Regions from separate parts of the Paenibacillus sp. P46E genome, predicted to be linked through region 3. Evidence: riboswitches for the same ligand, from Rfam matches in the RefSeq annotation. Region 3 holds a riboswitch; each other region holds the start of a gene.
The links. Region 3 has a riboswitch for cyclic di-GMP ahead of A3849_RS32270 (anti-repressor SinI family protein). Riboswitches for the same ligand answer to the same signal wherever they lie in the genome.

Region 1 (4,361 bases), on a different contig from region 3:
CAGCCTCTGACCCGATATATCGTTAAGGGCGTACTTTCCCGCCACTTTGGACCAGATGTGAACATCGTCAATTCGATGCATCTGGCCAAAACCAGTGATGTGAATGTAATTGTGACTAAGGCATCCAAGACCAAGGGATTTACCAACCTCATCACCGTTACCCTGAAGGCAGATCCGGACGAAGAACGTCTGGTTGCGGGAACGCTGCTGCAGGGTTATGGAGAACGGATCGTGCAGGTCAACAAGTTCCCGGTCGATATTGCTCCAGAAGGCCATCAGATTGTAATTTCGCATAACGATAAACCGGGTATTATCGGAGCTGTCGGTACACTGCTTGGGGAGAACGACGTCAATATCGCCTCCATGCAGGTAGGACGTAAAATCGTTGGCGGCGCTGCGATCATGCTGCTCACCGTCGATAAGGCGGTTCCTCAAGCCGTTCTGGTGAAACTGGCAGGACTGCCGGAAATCAACACCGCAGAAGAAATTGTCTTACTGTAAAAAGTAACTCTTGAACAAATGCTCTTTGGAGAGCGGGCATCCGCCTGCTGTTCCAAAGAGTTTTTTTTCTATTTCGGATGTGTCATTCCCCTGAGCCTAAAGCACTAGAAAAATGTACGTTGTCTAAAGTGAACAACATTACCGCACTATTATAAGGAGATTCACACAAAATTCATGCCCGAAAGACCTATTTAAGCATTTTTATGTCAAATTTTACAATAGACCTCTCCCATTGAAACCGCCTATAATATTACAATACACAACATTATTTTAGGAGGAACTTTTTATGATGGACTGGATGAACAAGCTTCCGTTAAAACAGAGAATTAGAGCCGGTTGTTACTTGATTGCCGCTTTATTCGCTGTCCCTGTACTAATTACACTTGTAGTGATGGGCAAGATGATTATCGGGATTATAATGGTGGCGGTATTGGCTGCACTGACCTTCCCTCTCGCACGCTTCATTGAGAGAACGCTTACATCTTCATTCGATGATATCTCCAACGTAACCCACACAATTGCCAAAGGTGACTTTACCACCCGGGCAGATGAGAACGGTTCCATGGGTGATGTCAGCCGTTCCTTCAATACAATGATCGACAAGCTGAAGAAAATACTTACCGAAGCGTCCCAGATTACCCGCCATGTCATGGATGCCAGCCGCGGAATCGAGGACAAGAATCAGAATCTGAAGATCGTAATGGCCCAGGTCTCCTCCTCTTCCAATGAACTGGCTCTTGGTGCAAATGAAATCTCCGTGGACATCGCCGATATGACTGAATCCATCAAAGACATTGAAACCAAGGTTTCGAATTACACAAGCTCTACCAAAGAAATGAACAGACGTTCCATACATACACTAGAATTAGTTGAGAAAGGCCGCCAATCCGTAGATACTCAAGCAGAAGGTATGCGCAAGAATATACAAGCTACCCAGAAGGTTGCCGACACGATTGAAGCACTATCACACAATGCCCGGGGGATCACGATGATCACCAAAACCATTACAGAAATCGCCGAGCAGACCAACCTGCTCTCACTCAATGCATCAATCGAAGCAGCACGCGCGGGTGAACATGGTCGTGGATTCGCTGTTGTAGCCCAGGAAGTACGCAAGCTTGCTGAGGAATCTACAGCCTCCACCAAAGAAGTATTCAGTCTGGTGCGCAGTATTGAGAATGATATCAAGCAAGCGATTGAGAATATTGCCATCAATGAGGAAGTTGTCCAAGTGCAAAATGATATGATCATTGAAACCGCAAATATTTTCGCCCAGATTGTGCAAAGCGTTCAATATATAACCGAACAAATTGCCGCTTTCTCTTCTGAGAGTGACCTCATGCTGGAGAGCGCATTGAAAATCTCTGGAGCAATCGAAAACATTTCTGCTATTACAGAAGAAACTGCGGCGGGAACCCAAGAGGTATCCGCAGCAATGAACGAACAAATAAATGCCCTGCACTCTGTTGCAGAAGAAACAGATAAAATGACTCAAGCAGTATTTCAACTCCAGAAAACGATCCATATCTTCAAATTTTAATCCCCTTTTTCTTAGACCGATTCATATGAAGCGGTCTTTTTTTGTTCACAAAATAATCAATGTTATTTTCAGCAAATTCAGTTTTTTGGCAGCAGCAAGAACCGTTATTTCTTTTGCACTTCTCTCCGCTATTTTTAATGAAAAAAATAAAATGTATGCAATGGGATTGAAAGGGTGTTTTGAACATTAGTCTTATTAACCCAGATATAAAATGAGTACACCTGATTACTCCAATGTAATCCTCCATTTCCATACATAGGGATAGTTCAATATACCTGATATATTTCCGTTTCAATATTTCTTCACAATTTGTATTATTAAGACTTTTTTGCACTAGATTATTTTTTGGATTCGCCCTGTTTTACAACTCAACCGGACATCTTCTTACAATTGACATTGTTCGTTAATTTCGTCATAAACTGAGCTTTTCAGCACAAATATATTGACAAGAGAGGAGTTAGAAATATATTGTAAAGTAAAAATATGCATTATTTTCAATACATCATAACGGCAAAATTCTCCGAAAGGGAATGACGCAAAGCCATGGATCTACAGTCTCATTTTTATGGGACCAAGACAGCCAGGTTGCTGAACAACCGAAGGTCTGGGAAACCCCCGTTCTTAACGGTTATTCATTGCAGCCGACCTGTACTCTCGTGAGTGCAGGTTTTCTATTGTTGGCTAAATAAAAAACATTGGGTGGGTGGATTATCTGAAAACGGTCGCAGATTATATGGCTGAGGCACTACGAAACCTCGGCGTAACACATTCCTTTGGCATAATCGGCAAGTCTATTTGTCCCGTAGTTCTAAAAATGGTAGATTACGGGATTGAATTTATTCCTGGCAGACATGAGTCCAGTTCCGGGTTCGAAGCAGCAGGTTATGCTCTCAAAACCGGCAGGCTGGGTGTAGCTTTTGGGACCTCGGGGCCAGGCGGAACCAATCTTCTTACTGCTGCAGCGCATGCAAAAGCGAACAACCTGCCTGTACTATTCATTACAGGGCATCAATCTATCAAGGAACTGGGAATTCCACAGTGCCAGGATTCTTCGTCATATCTGGCTGACCTGGCAGACATGTTCAGACCGGCTACACTCTTCAGTAAACTGGTGGAGCGAGGCGATCATTTCAGCACCTTATTTAACCATGCTATTTCCATCGCTCTGGGCGGGCAGCGTGGTCCGGTCCATTTATGTATACCGTTTGATGTGCAGACGGAAATGCTGGAAGAATGCCGGATAGTGATTCCAGAGCGTGAACATCTCGTAAGCACTGCTAATTTCGAACGTGTAATTTCAGCAATTAATACCTCTAGCAATCCTCTTATTATTGCCGGCAAAGGGGTTAACCGTTCTATTGCACACCAAGAGCTTATTCAGCTGGCTGAAACTTTTAACATCCCTGTTGTTACCTCACCGGGAGGAAAAGGTGCGATCCCTTGGGATCACCCGTTATACCATGGACCAATCGGTGTTGGCGGCTGCAAGCACGGTGATGATTTATTGAACCGCAGTGATCTGTTCATTGTGCTTGGATCACGTCTGAGTGACATGACGATCTGCAATCTAAAGGCTGAAAATCACCCTAAAACACTTATCCAATTTGATGTTGACCCTACCTTCGTAGGAAAAATTTTATCTTCACAGACCATCTCTATAGGCGGCGATTTACGCGATAATTTGTCTTTTTATCTAAAGAATATAGATACTGCCGCTATAAAAAAACACATAACAGAAACCGATGTTGATTATGCGGAAGAGTTGCCTGTTCTCTCCAAGCTGTCACTAGCTTCGGTTATGAGTACCCTAAGCGATTTGATTCCTTACAACAACACCGTTTTTGTGGATGACGGCAGCCATGGCTTCAACGCTGTAAAATGGTACAACGTGAAAAAACCGGGCAGTTTTGTCTTTGATGCCTATTTTGCCTGCATGGGCAATTCCATTGGCATGGCCATTGGCGCTAAGGTCGCTTCTCCTGAAGAAACTATTTTCTGCATAACCGGGGATGGCTGCTTCATGATGCTTGGTGCTGAAATCAATACTGCAGTCTGCAAGAATATTCCGGTAATCTTTATCGTAGTGAACAACATGCAGCTGGATATGGCACTTAAGGGAATGGAGAAAACCACAGGCAGAATTGACGGTACAATCTTCGAGGTACCTATGGATGCCGTGAAATTCGCTGAGTCGCTCGGAGCCACGGGCTATAGATGCGAAACTACTGAGCAATTCAACAATGCTGTACAAGCTGCAGTCGCGTCAAACCGTGTAGCTGTCATTGAGCTGTTGACGGACCGTGACGAAGTGCCTCCAACG
Region 2 (4,361 bases), 310 kb from region 3:
ATGGGGAATCCGCTGATCTGGTGGACCGGAGTCTTTGCTATGCTGGCTGCGGTCTGGTTTACAGTGAAGCGCAAGGACAAGAACCTGTACATGATCTGGATCGGGTTCTTCTCGCAGTATGTACCGTGGATGCTGGTGCCGCGTGAGACATTCCTTTACCACTATTTTGCGATGGTTCCGTTCATGATTCTTGCCATTGTATATATCATGAAGCTGTTCGACAGCAAATACCCCGAAGCCCGCTACATGCGTTATGCCTATGTGGCCGGTGCCGCATTGCTCTTTGTATTGTTTTATCCCGTACTGTCTGGTATGCAGGTCAGTAAAGAGTATGTGGACGTTATGCTGCGCTGGTTCCCTTCCTGGGTATTCTAGTGGTCTAGCAATGTGTGTGAAGCAGCTTTATATCTTTTGATTAATATAGTAAATAACTAGGCATATGCTTCTATGGGCGGTGTTGTATGGAGCCGATCTGGAAGCATATGCTGACAAAACCTAGGTTTATGCTTCCGAAGCAAGTTTTGAACGAAGCGATTCGGATGGATGCATGGGCTCACAAAACTTTTAGGAGGAACAAAGGTGAAAGCCAGATATAGTGTAATTGTCCCCATGTTCAATGAGGAGGAAGTCATTCAGCATACGTATGAGCGTCTCAAAAAGGTAATGGACGGTTGCGGCGATTCCTACGAGCTGGTCTTCGTCAACGACGGAAGCCGGGACCGTACAGCCGAGATTATGCGCGGAGTCAGCCGTCAAGATGAGCATGTCAAGCTGATCGATTTCTCACGCAACTTTGGCCATCAGGTAGCGATCACGGCGGGGATGGATTATGCTGAAGGCGAGGCGGTCGTGGTTATTGATGCGGACCTCCAGGATCCGCCAGAGGTTATTTTGCAGATGATCGCGAAGTGGAAAGAGGGCTATGATGTTGTTTATGCCAAGCGGCTCAAACGCCACGGAGAGACTTTTTTCAAAAAAGCAACTGCGAAGATCTTCTATCGTTTGCTGAGCAGCATGACAAGTGTGGATATTCCTACAGATACAGGGGATTTTCGTTTGATTGACCGTAAAGTATGCGATGTGCTGCGCGGTCTGAAGGAGAAGAACCGTTATGTGCGAGGGCTGGTAAGCTGGGTGGGCTTCCGGCAGACCATGGTGGAATACGTCCGTGAAGAGCGTTTTGCCGGCGAAACCAAATACCCCCTGAAGAAAATGATCCGGTTTGCGCTCGACGGCATCACCTCCTTTTCCCATAAACCGCTGAAAATCGCCTCATATGTTGGCTTTTTTCTTTCCTTCTCCAGCTTCCTTTATTTATTCTTTGTTTTATTCCAAAGGGTTTTCACTTCTTGGACCGTCCCGGGCTGGGCTTCTATCGTTGGCGTCAACCTGCTGTTTAACGGTATTGTGCTCATGCTGCTTGGTGTAATTGGCGAATATATCGGGCGGATTTATGATGAGTCCAAGGATAGACCGCTGTATATCGTGCGCGAGACTAAGGGCTATGGTGACATAGATAGGGATGTAGAGCGCGCGGACATGCGGAAGGAAAGCGATTATGTTAAATAAAAAAATGAATGCAGGCTTTGTCCAGTTTTTGAAATTCAATGCCGTAGGCCTGCTGAATACATTGATTGATTTCGCTGTATTTACCCTGTTGCATTCGCTTGGTATGGTAAATACACCGGCACAGATTATTTCATACAGCACCGGTACAGCCAACAGTTTTATATGGAATAAAAAAGTGACTTTTAAGGACCACAACCGCGGGAGTCAGAACGGCTTTGACCGGATGCAACTGGTTAGGTTTATTGTACTTAACCTCGTGGTGCTGGGCATTTCGGTGCTGCTTATGCATTTGCTGACAGACCGCTTCGGTCTTCAGGTGCTGATTGCCAAAGTGCTGGTTACCGGTGTAACCGTGATTATCAATTTTTTCGGAAGCCGGAAATGGGTATTTTGAAAAGTCTACTTCAAATGTGGGGACAGTCCTTTCTGCCAGGGGCTGCACAAACTAACTTACGGAGGTGATGTTCATGCGCAAGTTCTCTTATCTTATTATTCTTGCCGGGATTCTGATTATGCTGTACCCCAAAGCTAACGAGTGGTACAACGATTGGCAGCAGCAGAAGCTGCTGGAAGAAGCTGAACAGGCATTTAGTGAAAGTGCGCCTTCAACGTCTCCGCCGTCCGATCTGAGCAAGCAGTACGCCGAAGTCACCCAGCTTCTTGCAGAGGAATCCTCTGGGGATCAGGCGGAGGCGACGGAACCCCCATCCCCTGAAATCCGGTTGGGTGGGAAGATCACAGGCATCATCCAGATCGATAAAATCAATCTGAAGCTCCCTATCCTGGAGGGCGCCACCAAAGCCAATATGAAACATGCTGCCGCTCATATGCAAGAGACTGCTGCAATTGGGCAGGTTGGTAATGCTGCGATTGCAGCACACAGATCAAGAACGGCCGGCCGGCTTTTTAACAGATTGAATGAAGTTGCGATCGGCGATAGCATATCCGTACAGACAAGTGGGCATGATTACCGCTATGTAGTATACGATATCTCGATTGTTGAACCTACGGATGTTTCCGTCTTGAATGGCCGGGGTGATGACAAAATACTCACACTAATTACTTGTGATCCATTGGTTAATCCAACCCATCGGCTGATTATCCACGCTAAGTTGTCCTAATTTCGACAAGCAGGGGCTCGAAAATCCGGTATTGTAAAAATTTTATCAATAAATAATGGGAATCTAGTGATTTAGATCTTGTATATAGAGATGAATATGGTAGTATATAACTATAAAAGCTAAGCACGATAACGGCAAACCTATCGAAAGGTAGGGACGCAAAGCTAAAGGGCCTTCCCTCAATGGATGGCAGCCAGCTACCGAATGAAGAGGCTTTTTTTGTTTAGTCTTAATATGAATCTAGTAGATCACTTTTAGAAGTGAGAACAGATAAAGCTTATACGATAACGGCAAACCTATCGAAAGGTAGGGACGCAAAGCTAAAGGGCCTTCCCTCAATGGATGGCAGCCAGCTACCGAAAGGGGTTTTATCCATGAAAAAGATCTATCTTATGTTATTGACACTGTTTGTAGTCGTCACTTCCGTCCAAGTAGGCTCGGCAGAAGCTGCCAGCACGGAAACAGGCTGGTTAAATACATCACAGCTGAACCAAGGTGTAATCGCAGTATCTTATGACGTACCGAAGGACAAACGTATTAAGCTGATGATCACCAAGGACAATAACAGCTACACTTACAATCTATATGCATCGAAGCCAACTGAAACTTTTCCATTGCAGCAAGGTAATGGCTCTTACAAGGTTTCGGTTTTGGAGAACACTACCGGCAACAAATACAAAGTTGTTTCTTCAGAAACAGTAGATCTGAGCCTGGACAATGCTAACGCCGTATATTTGAGCTCTGTACAGAATGTGAAGTGGAGTTCTTCCGATAAATCAGTTCTCAAAGCCGCCCAGTTGACAGAGGGCTTGACCACCGACGAACAAAAGGTGAAAGCAATCTACGACTTCATCGTTTCCAATGTGAAATATGACTATACTCTGGCCTCTACGGTTACGACAGATTATATTCCGAACAATGATAATACACTCATCACCAAAAAAGGTATTTGCTACGATTATGCCTCATTGTTCGCAACCATGCTTCGCAGTCAAGGTATACCTGCTAAGCTGGTAATGGGGAACACGAGCTATGTGACTTCCTACCACGCTTGGAATGAAGTTTTGATTAACGGCAAGTGGGTAACTATTGATACTACAGTCGATGCTGGACTGGGCAAGAGTAACCAGGCTACAGGATTGATTAAAGTAGCAAGCAAATACTCAGCAGCTAAGTTCTACTAATATAAGTAGAAGTGACATGAATATAAGCTCGACTTGAAGATAACTCACTTAAAAATTAAGTGGGTTATCTTTCTTTTTTAAAAGGGTTGCTTTTTCATATGACAATAGGGTATTATAAGTAAGCGTTGTTGGAGCACTGCTAAGCAAATGCGAATGACTAAATAAGTAATTCAAAAAAAAGCTTGCATTACTCGGCCAAACGTGATATATTATAAGAGTTGCTGGTGACGAGATAATCGGCGCCGACGACGAGCTTGATCTTTGAAAACTGAACAACGAGTGAGTGGGATTTCACGCAAGTGAGATCCAAAAATAGAGAATATTTTATTCTCGTCAGATGTTTCAAAATGAGCAATCGCTCTTTCTAAATACCAATTTGGAGAGTTTGATCCTGGCTCAGGACGAACGCTGGCGGCGTGCCTAATACATGCAAGTCGAGCGGAGCTTATCCTTCGGGGTAAGCTTAGCGGCGGACGGGTGAGTAACA
Region 3 (4,361 bases):
GCGATGGCCCGCAGCCGGGGCTCAGCATAACTCCAGCCGCCCATGTTCTTCGGTTCCTCCTGCAGCCACACAATTTCCGTAAGGGAACCCATCGCACTGAGGTGTGCGGCCAGTTCCCGTTCAGGGAATGGATAGAGCTGCTCCAGACGGAGGATATGCAGCCAGGACCAGTCTTGATCCTTGGCGGCCTCCAGCTCCGTCTGCAGATCGAGTGTCACCTTGCCGCTGCACACTACCAGCCGTTTGATCTCCCCAGGACTGCCGCCAAGAAGCGGCTCGGGAAGTACAGGCTGGAATCCGCCGGAAGCCAGCTCGGCTCCGGAGGAGGTGCTGCGCGGGTTGCGGATCAGGCTCTTCGGAGCCATGATCACGAGCGGTCGGGCATCCCCCTTGCCGCACAAGGCTGCCTGACGGCGCAGAAGATGAAAATACTGCGCTGCAGAGCTCAGGTTCGCCACAGTCCAGTTCTCCTCAGCGGAGAGCTGCAGATACCGTTCCAGCCGGGCGCTGGAGTGCTCAGGGCCTTGCCCTTCATATCCATGCGGCAGCAGGATCGTCAGATTGCTGCGCTGAGTCCATTTCGCGCGTCCGGCAGCGATGAACTGGTCGATAATAACCTGAGCGGCATTGGCAAAGTCGCCATACTGTGCTTCCCAGATCACGAAGGTTTCTGGCGCGAACACATTGTAGCCGTATTCGTAGCCGAGTACCGAGGCTTCCGAGAGCGGGCTGTTGTACACCCCGAAGGAGGCCTTGGAATCGCTAAGCTGGTGCAGCGGAGAGAACAGAGCACCTGTCTCGCTGTCGTGCAGCACCAGATGACGGTGGGCGAAGGTTCCGCGCTGGGAATCCTGGCCGCTCAGGCGGATCGGTGTACCGTCCTTCAGGATAGTGGCAAATGCCAGCGTTTCGGCCAGTGCCCAGTCTACCCGTTCTCCGTCATTCAGCGCATCCTTGCGGCGCTGCAGAATCCGCTCCAGCTTCGGATAGACCTTGAAGCCGCCCGGTACCGTCAGCAGCTCCCGGTTGATCTGCTGCAGCTGCTCCAGCTGCACCGCCGTGGATAGCGGCGGGGTTGCTTCCGTTTCGAGCGGTATGGAAGTTTTGGCATCTCCGTTCTTACGTTTGCCATCCTTCATCAGGTCGAAGGCTTCCTGAAGCACTTTTTCGGCATCAAGGTTCATCTGGTTCACATCATCTGCTGTGATGATCTTCTCCCGCTGCAGTCGTTCCGCATAGACACGGTAGACGGTCGGATGGTTACGCACTCTGCCATACACAATCGGCTGGGTGGTTTCAGGATCATCCATCTCATTATGGCCGTGGCGGCGGTATCCAATCAGATCGATCACGAAATCCTTCTTGAACTGATTGCGGTAGGCGCTAGCCAAGCGGACAGCCGAGATGCAGGCCTCAGGATCATCGGCATTGACGTGAACCACCGGGATTTCATAGCCTTTGGCAAGGTCGCTGGCATAATGGGTGGAACGGGAATCTTCACTTTCGGTAGTGAATCCGATCCGGTTATTGACGATAATATGCACCGTGCCGCCGTTGGAGTACCCTTTGAGCTTACCGATGTTGAGCGTTTCCGCAACAATCCCTTCGCCTGGAAAAGCGGCATCCCCGTGCATCAGCACAGCCATGGCCTTGTTCGTGTCGAGCTGCGGCAAACCCGGGGAATTCCGGTCTTCCTGAGCTGCACGTGTAAAGCCTTCAACGACTGGATTAACGAATTCCAGATGGCTCGGGTTATTGGCCAGTGTAATGCGGGTCCGGACGGTCTCGCCCTCGCGCACGGCGCGGTCAGCACCCAAATGGTATTTCACATCGCCGGTCCAGCCGTAGTTAATGCCCATGGAGCCTTCGGAAGGGAAAAGCTCCTTGTTCGGAGAATGGTGGAATTCCGAGAAAATAATATCATAGGGTTTCCCGAGAATATGAGCCAGCACATTCAGACGTCCGCGGTGGGCCATACCCATCAGGATATGCTCTGCACCATCATGTGCGGCGGCACGGACAATCTCGTCCAGCATGGGTACCAGCGCATCATTGCCTTCCAGGCTGAAGCGTTTCTGGCCGACAAAGGTCTTATGCAGGAAGGTCTCGAACTGCTCTACCTGAATCAGGCGGTTCAGCAGCTCCTTGCGCTCGGTATTGTTCAGCGGCGCGGGGGAGCTTGTGGACTCCGCCTGACTGTTCAGCCAGCGAAGCTCCTGTTCGTCATGCACATGTCCAAATTCATAGGCGATAGTCTGCGTATAGGCCTGGCGCATCCGGTGAACGGCATCCCATGCGGTATGAACATCCGGCGGCGCATTCTCCCAGATCAGCGAGGCAGGCAAAGCAATCAGGTCCTCGCGGGTCAAGTCATAGGTTTGGTAATCCAGCCATTTGGCCATAGGGCTGTTAACCTGCTCCAGCGGATCGATATTGGCGGCCATATGGCCATATATACGAATATTGGCGATTAGCTTGGAAGCTCGTACGGCCTTTCTCAGCCACTCGGTGTCTCCCGAAAGGGTCGGCTGCGGAGCCTGAACGGCATCCGGAGCGAGCGGAGGAGGGCCGGAAACGGTAAACAAATCGCGGTAATGATGTTCTACGGATGAAGGATCATGAACGAATTGCTCATATTTCTCTTGAATGTAGCCCAGATTGGGGCCGTGATACTTACTCCAAATGGATTCGTTATAGGGCTCTTTAACTGCCATGAATACATCCTCCTAACGGATGAACTCCACGTGCCGCATGAGGCTTGGGCGCCCAGTGGAGCTGCGATGGTTGCGGTTTCATTCCTCATCTTATTGTGCTACTTTCAAGGCGTGTAATCAATTCATACTTTCGGGGAATCCGTTCGCAAAGCGGCATGATTCAGTCCTTAAATGATGAAAAACGGATATTGGTTACCGGAAGCTGGATGTGAACAGGGTGATCCGGTAATAATTACCCAAGAATGTCCCCGAATGCATCATGAACAGATTCTAAAGTCATATCTATTGGACAAATCCCAGCAAAAAAAACTGTTCTTTTGCACTACTTGTCATAAATAATTTCCATAAATCGACACACTTTTTGTGTAAGATCTTATATAATGTTATTGCGGATAACGGTTTCATTGTTTTCTAACCAGATCCTTTCATGTAAAGGATCCAGTAAAGGGTAAACCTGCTGAAAGGCAGGGACACAAAGTCTCGGGTCTAATGTAGAAAGGCTTCAACTACTACGACGGCCGGACTGCCTGGGGACGCAAAAATTCTAGGAGGAGATATCTTGGATAAGTCCAACCAGGGGAATGACGGAGAACTGCTGATGGGTGATCTGGATCTAGAATGGGTTTATTTGCTGATATCAGCGAAGAAAGCAGGCATCGGTGCAGATGAAATCCGCCGGTTTTTAAGTGAAAAGACAACGTTGCAGGTGATGTAGGGACGTTTACTTTGCAGGAATACATACAGAAAAGGGCTCAGCGCCAGACGCTGTGCCCTTTTCTGTATCGCTGGATCCTTAGGACAACCGTCCGATTATTGATCTTTCTGTTCCAGCCGCCATTTTTGATAATCGAGGAATTCTTTGAATTCCCGTTTGCTTATACCGGAGGCCATGGCTTCCTGAACGAGACGGAACCATTCGCCATCTAGTGCGGATTCGTCAGTCTCTGAGGGCTCGCCATAGAGCAGGCTGTGGATAGACACCTGGAGCGCATCGGCGATTTTTTCAATGAATTGAATAGAGGGGTTGGATTGGATATTTCTTTCTACATTGCTTAAGTATGATTTTGCCACATCAGCCTTGTCCGCTAATTCGGATAAGGACCAGCCTTTTTCCAGACGGAGTTGGTGGATACGACTTCCCATATTATCCGGCACGATTACAACGCCCCTCCGTACTTATTGTTAAAATATAAGAATTTATCTGTTTTACGCTATAAATTATCCTTATATTTCTCGCTGAAGCGGATACCGTCCTTATAAGGACGGCGAAGCCGTTTCCACTTGTCAGTATAACAAATTTCCGTAAAATGGACAAAAATCAATCGTTACAAAGGAAAAACAGCCTATTCTGCTCCGTCTCCGGAATCAGGGTAGGCTGCTTCAGCATGCAATCCGTTATGAATTAATAATCTTTTTTAGGGCCTTGTTTGGCCTCGAAGTTCCAAGTCAGCTTCAGCTTATCCTTTTGGAAATAGTTCTGTGTTTCACCGTTGTCAACGAATTCGAACTTGACTGTAAAGCTGTCGCTGCTCTGAGCTTTGATGCCGTCAGCTTCTGTCCAGATTTGATCCAGACCGGTATTGTTTACAAGATCAGGGGTTTGGTTCTTCAGAGCATCCAGTGTGGTTTCGTATACGACAACCTCCG

Region 1: linked by a shared signal. The riboswitch ahead of A3849_RS24495 (thiamine pyrophosphate-binding protein) and the one ahead of A3849_RS32270 (anti-repressor SinI family protein) in region 3 are both predicted to bind cyclic di-GMP.
Region 2: linked by a shared signal. The riboswitch ahead of A3849_RS01375 (transglutaminase-like domain-containing protein) and the one ahead of A3849_RS32270 (anti-repressor SinI family protein) in region 3 are both predicted to bind cyclic di-GMP.

The regions. Positions count from the first base shown of each region.
Region 1 is NZ_LVYZ01000066.1:4,805-9,165, forward strand. Features, by position in the region: gene serA (phosphoglycerate dehydrogenase) at 1-501, shown strand, start outside; gene A3849_RS24490 (methyl-accepting chemotaxis protein) at 791-2,041, shown strand; cyclic di-GMP riboswitch class I at 2,541-2,634, shown strand; gene A3849_RS24495 (thiamine pyrophosphate-binding protein) at 2,745-4,361, shown strand, end outside.
Region 2 is NZ_LVYZ01000002.1:10-4,370, reverse strand. Features, by position in the region: gene A3849_RS01395 (glycosyltransferase family 39 protein) at 1-375, shown strand, start outside; gene A3849_RS01390 (glycosyltransferase family 2 protein) at 580-1,569, shown strand; gene A3849_RS01385 (GtrA family protein) at 1,559-1,963, shown strand; gene A3849_RS01380 (class D sortase) at 2,037-2,690, shown strand; cyclic di-GMP riboswitch class I at 2,814-2,895, shown strand; cyclic di-GMP riboswitch class I at 2,970-3,051, shown strand; gene A3849_RS01375 (transglutaminase-like domain-containing protein) at 3,065-3,874, shown strand; partial or broken rRNA gene A3849_RS01370 (16S ribosomal RNA) at 4,248-4,361, shown strand, end outside.
Region 3 is NZ_LVYZ01000002.1:310,662-315,022, reverse strand. Features, by position in the region: gene A3849_RS02660 (2-oxoglutarate dehydrogenase E1 component) at 1-2,714, opposite strand, end outside; cyclic di-GMP riboswitch class I at 3,152-3,245, shown strand; gene A3849_RS32270 (anti-repressor SinI family protein) at 3,274-3,429, shown strand; gene A3849_RS02650 (helix-turn-helix domain-containing protein) at 3,525-3,857, opposite strand; gene A3849_RS02645 (TasA family protein) at 4,117-4,361, opposite strand, start outside.